2 regions of the Staphylococcus ursi genome follow, and region 2 is predicted to be linked to the other one. Evidence: a T-box and tRNA genes for the amino acid it is inferred to sense, from the RefSeq annotation. Region 2 holds a T-box; the other holds one or more tRNA genes.
What was found. A T-box is a leader RNA that pairs with one kind of tRNA and senses whether it is charged. The one in region 2 lies ahead of leuS (leucine--tRNA ligase), so its partner is inferred to be a tRNA-Leu.
Positions count from the first base shown of each region.

Region 1: it has a tRNA-Leu gene. The T-box ahead of leuS (leucine--tRNA ligase) is inferred to sense a tRNA for this amino acid. The anticodon was not compared.

Region 1 is NZ_CP048279.1:2,680,219-2,684,644, forward strand. It holds rRNA gene GZH82_RS12735 (23S ribosomal RNA) at 1-280, opposite strand, end outside; rRNA gene GZH82_RS12740 (16S ribosomal RNA) at 663-2,213, opposite strand; tRNA gene GZH82_RS12745 (tRNA-Ala) at 2,346-2,421, opposite strand; tRNA gene GZH82_RS12750 (tRNA-Pro) at 2,439-2,512, opposite strand; tRNA gene GZH82_RS12755 (tRNA-Arg) at 2,522-2,598, opposite strand; tRNA gene GZH82_RS12760 (tRNA-Leu) at 2,610-2,698, opposite strand; tRNA gene GZH82_RS12765 (tRNA-Gly) at 2,707-2,781, opposite strand; tRNA gene GZH82_RS12770 (tRNA-Lys) at 2,800-2,872, opposite strand; tRNA gene GZH82_RS12775 (tRNA-Thr) at 2,879-2,954, opposite strand; tRNA gene GZH82_RS12780 (tRNA-Val) at 2,957-3,032, opposite strand; rRNA gene rrf (5S ribosomal RNA) at 3,042-3,156, opposite strand; gene lysS (lysine--tRNA ligase) at 3,603-4,426, opposite strand, start outside.
Region 2 is NZ_CP048279.1:1,320,745-1,325,170, forward strand. It holds gene mnmL (tRNA modification radical SAM protein MnmL/YtqA) at 1-452, opposite strand, end outside; gene GZH82_RS06150 (MDR family MFS transporter) at 605-1,780, shown strand; T-box leader at 1,850-2,041, shown strand; gene leuS (leucine--tRNA ligase) at 2,089-4,426, shown strand, end outside.

The DNA.
Region 1 (4,426 bases), 1.4 Mb from region 2:
ATTGGTTTGGGCTCTTCCCGTTTCGCTCGCCGCTACTCAGGGAATCGATTTTTCTTTCTCTTCCTCCGGGTACTAAGATGTTTCAGTTCTCCGGGTCTGCCTTCTTGCATGCTATGTATTCACATGCAGATAACACGACATAACTCGTGCTGGGTTTCCCCATTCGGAAATCTCTGGATCAAAGCTTACTTACAGCTCCCCAAAGCATATCGTCGTTAGTAACGTCCTTCATCGGCTTCTAGTGCCAAGGCATCCACCGTGCGCCCTTAATAACTTAATCTAAACGTTATGATAAACGCTCGCATTCTTCCTTATTTCTTTCTTTGCTTGTTCATTTACGAAAAGTAAACTTCACTGCGCTCATCAAGAAATGCGTTGACTGACAAGCGTTTTCATCAACGTTTGTGCAATCAAAATACGATGCTTACCATCACCAGTTATTAATTATGTGAGTCGTCAAATGACGACTAGCGATAATTTTTGTTTCAAGCTTTTAAACGCTTGTCACTCGGTTTTGCTTGGTAAAATCTATACTTACTTATCTAGTTTTCAATGTACAAATCATTCTGAATCCTCAAATAAATGAGCATTCAAAACTGAATACAATATGTCACGTTAATCCGCTTATCACCTAATGGTGATATTCCGTATATTATCCTTAGAAAGGAGGTGATCCAGCCGCACCTTCCGATACGGCTACCTTGTTACGACTTCACCCCAATCATTTGTCCCACCTTCGACGGCTAGCTCCAAATGGTTACTCCACCGGCTTCGGGTGTTACAAACTCTCGTGGTGTGACGGGCGGTGTGTACAAGACCCGGGAACGTATTCACCGTAGCATGCTGATCTACGATTACTAGCGATTCCAGCTTCATGTAGTCGAGTTGCAGACTACAATCCGAACTGAGAACAACTTTATGGGATTTGCTTGACCTCGCGGTTTTGCTGCCCTTTGTATTGTCCATTGTAGCACGTGTGTAGCCCAAATCATAAGGGGCATGATGATTTGACGTCATCCCCACCTTCCTCCGGTTTGTCACCGGCAGTCAACTTAGAGTGCCCAACTGAATGATGGCAACTAAGCTCAAGGGTTGCGCTCGTTGCGGGACTTAACCCAACATCTCACGACACGAGCTGACGACAACCATGCACCACCTGTCACTTTGTCCTCCGAAGAGGAAAACTCTATCTCTAGAGCGGTCAAAGGATGTCAAGATTTGGTAAGGTTCTTCGCGTTGCTTCGAATTAAACCACATGCTCCACCGCTTGTGCGGGTCCCCGTCAATTCCTTTGAGTTTCAGTCTTGCGACCGTACTCCCCAGGCGGAGTGCTTAATGCGTTAGCTGCAGCACTAAGGGGCGGAAACCCCCTAACACTTAGCACTCATCGTTTACGGCGTGGACTACCAGGGTATCTAATCCTGTTTGATCCCCACGCTTTCGCACATCAGCGTCAGTTACAGACCAGAAAGCCGCCTTCGCCACTGGTGTTCCTCCATATCTCTGCGCATTTCACCGCTACACATGGAATTCCACTTTCCTCTTCTGCACTCAAGTTTTCCAGTTTCCAATGACCCTCCACGGTTGAGCCGTGGGCTTTCACATCAGACTTAAAAAACCGCCTACGCGCGCTTTACGCCCAATAATTCCGGATAACGCTTGCCACCTACGTATTACCGCGGCTGCTGGCACGTAGTTAGCCGTGGCTTTCTGGTTAGGTACCGTCAAGATGTGCACAGTTACTTACACATTTGTTCTTCCCTAACAACAGAGCTTTACGATCCGAAGACCTTCATCACTCACGCGGCGTTGCTCCGTCAGGCTTTCGCCCATTGCGGAAGATTCCCTACTGCTGCCTCCCGTAGGAGTCTGGACCGTGTCTCAGTTCCAGTGTGGCCGATCACCCTCTCAGGTCGGCTACGTATCGTCGCCTTGGTAGGCCGTTACCCCACCAACTAGCTAATACGGCGCGGGTCCATCTATAAGTGACAGCAAGACCGTCTTTCACTGTAGAACCATGCGGTTCAACATGTTATCCGGCATTAGCCCCGGTTTCCCGGAGTTATTCCAGTCTTATAGGTAGGTTACCCACGTGTTACTCACCCGTCCGCCGCTAACATCAAAGGAGCAAGCTCCTCATCTGTTCGCTCGACTTGCATGTATTAGGCACGCCGCCAGCGTTCATCCTGAGCCAGGATCAAACTCTCCATAAAAGAAGTAAGCTTGATATAGCTCGTTGATTGTTTAAGTCAATCACTCTTGAAAGTACTTTTGAAGTACTCAAATTATCGGAATTAACGTTGACATATTGTCATTCAGTTTTCAATGTTCATTTCAAAATATAATGGTGGAGACTAGCGGGATCGAACCGCTGACCTCCTGCGTGCAAAGCAGGCGCTCTCCCAGCTGAGCTAAGCCCCCATATTATTTTACAGAAGTCGGGAAGACAGGATTTGAACCTGCGACCCCTTGGTCCCAAACCAAGTGCTCTACCAAGCTGAGCTACTTCCCGTTATTAAAATGGCGCGCCCGATAGGAGTCGAACCCATAACCTTTTGATCCGTAGTCAAACGCTCTATCCAATTGAGCTACGGGCGCATTATTAAAGATGGTGCCGAGGACCGGAATCGAACCGGTACGGTGATCTCTCACCGCAGGATTTTAAGTCCTGTGCGTCTGCCAGTTCCGCCACCCCGGCAAAAATAATGGAGCAGAAGACGGGATTCGAACCCGCGACCCCGACCTTGGCAAGGTCGTATTCTACCGCTGAACTACTTCTGCTCAATAGTATTCGAATGATGAGCCATAGAGGATTCGAACCTCTGACCCTCTGATTAAAAGTCAGATGCTCTACCAACTGAGCTAATGGCTCATAAAATGGTGCCGGCCAGAGGACTTGAACCCCCAACCTACTGATTACAAGTCAGTTGCTCTACCAATTGAGCTAGGCCGGCAATGGTGGAGAATGACGGGATCGAACCGCCGACCCTCTGCTTGTAAGGCAGATGCTCTCCCAGCTGAGCTAATTCTCCATATGTAATGCCTGGCAACGTCCTACTCTCGCGGAACGTAAGTCCGACTACCATCGGCGCTAAAGAGCTTAACTTCTGTGTTCGGCATGGGAACAGGTGTGACCTCTTTGCCATTGTCACCAGACAATAATTATTTTATTAAGTAGCTTGTCGGCTACCTTTTTATAATACATGTTTTGCAAATACTTTTCAATAGTTAATTTTACACTTTGTTTAAGTTTTTTACAAACATTTTAAATTTGGTTTGCCACTCAATTTGACGACTTTTATATAATACTCAATTATCATTTTAAAGTCAATACTTTTTGAGTCTTTTTTAAAAATAAATTTAAGATGATTTGCATGACCGCTTCTAGCCCCCATCATCTGGCAAACATATAAAGTCTCGGCATATCTACTCTCCATGCATCGTACTACTTAACCTTCTCATACATTATAGTATTCTCTCGCTTACACATTGCAATATGAAATGCCCCAAACTCCCCTTATGTTCACTCAATTCACCTTTACTAAATCTAAAAAAACGCCAGTACACTGAAAAGTCAATGTACAAGCGTTTTATGATACATCTTATTTTTGACGCATATATGGGAATAATAACACGTCACGAATAGATGGAGAATTCGTTAATAACATCACGAGACGGTCAATACCGATACCTAATCCACCTGTTGGCGGCATACCATATTCTAACGCTTCGATGAAATCTTCATCCATTTCATGCGCTTCGTCGTTACCTTGTTCTTTTTCTACTAATTGTGCTTCAAAGCGTTGACGTTGATCAATAGGGTCATTTAATTCTGTGAACGCATTCGCATGTTCTCGGCCTACAATAAACAACTCAAAACGATCGGTGAAACGTGGATCTTCAGGATTTTTCTTAGCTAAAGGAGAGATTTCAATTGGATGACCATAAATAAATGTCGGTTGAATTAAAGTTTCTTCTACTTTTTGTTCGAAAAATTCATTTAAGATATGACCGTACTTCATATTGTCATCTATTTCAATGCCGTGCACTTTCGCTAATTCATGTGCTTCTTCGTCTGATTTCACTTCATAAAAGTCTACACCTGTCGCTTCTTTAACAGCATCAACCATGTGTAATCTACGCCACTGTGGTTCTAAATTAATTGTTTCATCACCGTATTGAACTGAGGTTGTGCCTAATACGCGACGTGCGATGTGTGCAACTAACTCTTCAGTTAATGACATAATATCTTTGTAGTCTGCATACGCTTCATACAATTCAATCATTGTAAATTCTGGGTTATGGCGTGTAGAAACACCTTCGTTACGGAATACGCGTCCGATCTCATATACTTTCTCCAAGCCACCCACGATTAAACGTTTAAGGTGAAGTTCAATCGCAATACGCATGTAAAGTGTTGCATCTA
Region 2 (4,426 bases):
CATAAATATGTACGTTTATTTAATTCGGCTAAATAGTCCACAACGTCATCTGGTAAGCAATCTGGACGTGTACCGATAGATAATCCGACAACACCCGGTTCTTTTAATGCAGCTTCAAATTTTTCTCGTAATACAGCAACGGGTGCATGTGTATTAGTAAAGGCTTGGAAATATGCAATGTATTGACCTTCATGCCATTTTTCGTGCATTTTATTTTTAATCTCTTTAAATTGCACTTCGATAGCGTCGGCACGGTTACCAGCAAAGTCACCACTCCCTGCTGCTGAACAAAAAGTACAACCGCCATGTGCAACAGTACCGTCTCTATTAGGGCAATCAAAACCACCATCTAAAGCAACTTTAAATATTTTTTGACCAAATTTATTTTTCAGATGATAATTTAAAGTGTGATATCGTTTCTTTTCAAAAGCATATGGGAAATAAGTGCCCATCACAATCTTCCTTTCGACTTTCTATGTTTAAACTGTTTTTATCATATCGTATTCGTCATTTTTCTTAAACAGTATTTGAAGATTTTAACATATTTTCATCATAACGTGTTATAGTGTGAGCTAGAGAGAAAAGGAGTGAAACATCAGTGAATATGCCTAGAGAAATATGGTGGCTCGTCATTGGGATGGCGATTAATATCACAGGTGCGAGTTTTTTATGGCCGTTGAATACGATTTATATGAATGAGGAACTCGGCAAATCATTAAGTACTGCCGGACTGGTACTGATGGTCAATTCATTTGGAATGATTGTAGGAAATTTACTTGGTGGGACATTGTTCGATAAACTTGGAGGCTATCGGACAATTATGTTAGGCACGATCGTGAGTTTGTGTGCCACCATTTTATTAAATTTCTTTCACGGTTGGCCTTGGTATGCTATTTGGCTCATTATGCTCGGTTTTGGCGGTGGTATGATTATCCCTGCTATATATGCGATGGCTGGAGCAGTGTGGCCGCAAGGGGGAAGACAAACGTTTAATGCGATTTACTTAGCACAAAATATCGGTGTTGCATTAGGTGCAGCGCTAGGTGGTTTTGTTGCTGAACTGAGCTTTAATTACATTTTTATGGCGAATTTGGCGATGTATGTTATTTTCTTCTTTATCGCGTTATTTCAATTTAAAATAGATTATCAAGCGACGGTTAAACATCAAGAAACGTTGGAAAATGTGGCGCATATTCAAAACAAGAAACATTTCACAGCACTCATTTTATTATGTGTGATGTTTGCGTTATGTTGGATTGCTTACGTACAATGGCAAACAACCATTGCTTCATTTACACAAAGTATCGGTATTTCTATGAGTCAATATAGTTTGTTATGGACAGTTAACGGTGTGCTCATTTTAGTGGGACAACCTTTAATATTACCGATTATTCACCTCATTAAAGGGCAACTGAAAAAGCAACTTTACTTTGGATTAGTCGTGTTCATACTGTCATTTTTCGTGACAAGTTTTGCGACATCATTTTCAATTTTCGTTGTAGGGATGGTCATTATGACATTTGCAGAAATGTTCGTTTGGCCTGCTGTACCGACGATTGCTAACAATTTAGCGCCTAAAGGTAGAAAAGGGGTCTATCAAGGGATTGTGAATTCCGCGTCAACAGTGGGAAAAGCTTTCGGTCCGTTAGTTGGTGGGATACTCGTCGATGTATTCAATATGCAAATCATGTTTTTGTCTATGATAGGTTTACTCCTAATCGCCATGGTATTCCTTTCGATTTATGATAGAAAAGTTGATCAGAAAACGTTATATCGTTAATCACAGTAAATGACACTTGCATCTTTGTGCTAAATTGCATAATATAGTAGTTGATTATGAATTAAGCATGTGGTCGTGCTGTACTGGAGTAGTATCTTAAAAGGGTTTCCACAGAGAGTTAGTGGTGGTGCGAACTAACGAAAAACTTTAAGTGAACTTGCCGATAAATAATGAAAAATAAATGACATCTCTTACTATTTAAAATGAAGTGCACTTCCAGGAGTGAATGAGGGTGGTACCGCGGCAAAAGTCGTCCCTTAGCATATATGAATAGTTTGAGGTGTCTTTTTATGAATGAGGAGGATTTAATTGTGAGTTACAATCATCAAGAAGTCGAAAAAAAGTGGCAAACGTATTGGCTAGAGAACAAAACGTTTAAAACAGAAGATAATATCGGGCAGAAGAAATTTTATGCGTTAGATATGTTCCCTTATCCATCAGGTGCAGGGCTACATGTGGGGCATCCAGAAGGTTATACAGCAACAGACATTTTGTCACGTTATAAACGTATGCAAGGTTACAACGTGTTACATCCTATGGGGTGGGATGCGTTTGGATTACCTGCTGAACAGTATGCACTTGATACTGGAAATGACCCATCGGCATTTACAAAACGTAACATTCAAACATTTAAGCGTCAAATTCAAGAACTTGGCTTTAGTTATGATTGGGATCGTGAAGTAAGTACGACAGACCCTGAATATTATAAATGGACACAATGGATTTTTATTCAACTTTATAAAAAAGGATTAGCTTATATTGATGAAATTCCGGTGAACTGGTGTGAAGCGTTAGGTACAGTTCTATCTAATGAAGAAGTGGTAGATGGTGTATCAGAACGTGGTGGCTATCCTGTTGTTCGACGCCCGATGAAACAATGGGTATTGAAAATTACAGAATATGCGGATCGTTTACTTGAAGACTTAGATACACTCGATTGGCCTGAGTCGATTAAAGACATGCAACGTAACTGGATTGGCCGTTCTGAAGGGGCAAAAGTGAACTTTAAAGTCGAAAATATTGACACACCGATTGAAGTATTTACAACACGTCCAGATACGATTTACGGTGCAACATTTTTAGTGTTAAGTCCTGAACATGCTTTAGTGAACCGGATTACGACACCGCAACAATATGAAAAAGTAAAGCATTATCAAGATGAAGCTGCGAAAAAATCGGACTTAGAACGTACAGATCTTGCGAAAGAAAAGACAGGTGTCTTCACAGGGGCCTATGCGATTCATCCATTTACAGGTGAGCAAGTTCCTATTTGGATTGCTGATTATGTGTTAGCTTCATATGGTACAGGGGCTGTGATGGCAGTTCCAGCACATGATGAAAGAGACTACGAATTTGCAACAACATTTGATTTACCAGTTGTGACAGTCATTGAAAACGATGCAGAGACACCATATTACACAGGTGACGGTCCACATGTTCAGTCTGGTGAATTAGACGGTCTGAACAATGAAGCGGCGATTGCAAAAGCCATTGCGCTATTAGAAGCTAAAGGTCTTGGAGAGAAGAAAGTGAATTATAAACTCCGTGACTGGTTATTTAGTCGCCAACGTTATTGGGGTGAACCGATTCCGATTATTCATTGGGAAAACGGCTCAATGACAACTGTACCGGAAAACGAATTGCCATTATTACTTCCTAAAACAGATGAAATTAAGCCTTCAGGTACAGGTGAATCACCACTTGCAAATATTGATGATTTTGTGAATGTCGTTGATCCTGAAACAGGTATGAAAGGTCGTCGTGAAACTAACACAATGCCACAATGGGCGGGTAGCTGTTGGTATTACTTGCGTTATATCGACCCTAATAATGATCAAATGTTAGCTGACCCTGAAAAGCTCAAACATTGGTTGCCTGTTGACCTTTATATCGGTGGTGTTGAGCATGCCGTGTTGCACTTATTATATGCACGTTTCTGGCACAAAGTTCTTTATGATTTAGGAGTTGTCCCTACATCTGAGCCTTTCCAAAAATTATTCAACCAAGGTATGATTTTAGGTGAAGGTAACGAAAAAATGAGCAAATCAAAAGGTAATGTTGTGAATCCAGACGATATCGTTCGTTCACACGGTGCCGATACTTTACGTTTATACGAAATGTTTATGGGACCGTTAGAAGCTTCAATTGCTTGGAGTGAAAATGGTTTAGATGGTTCACGTCGATTCTTAGATCGTATATGGCGTTTATTTTTAACTGAAGCAGGACAGTTAACGGCTAAAGTGATTGAAGATGACACACCAGCATTACAAACGGTGTACCATCAAACAGTTAAAAAGGTCACTGAAGATTTCGAATCATTGAGCTTCAATACGGCGATTAGTCAATTGATGGTCTTTATTAATGAATGTTATAAGGTTGAACACATTTCTAAAGCCTATGCAGAAGGTTTTGTGAAAATGTTAGCACCTATCGCACCGCATATCGGTGAGGAAATATGGTCAATTTTAGGACACGACACAACGATTACTTATCAACCATGGCCAAGTTTCGATCCATCGTTATTAGAAGAAGATGTCGTGGAAATCGTCGTTCAAGTGAATGGTAAAGTACGTGCTAAAATCGAAATCCCGAAAGATATGAGTAAAGAGGATATGGAAGCGACAGCGCTAGCCAATGACAACATTA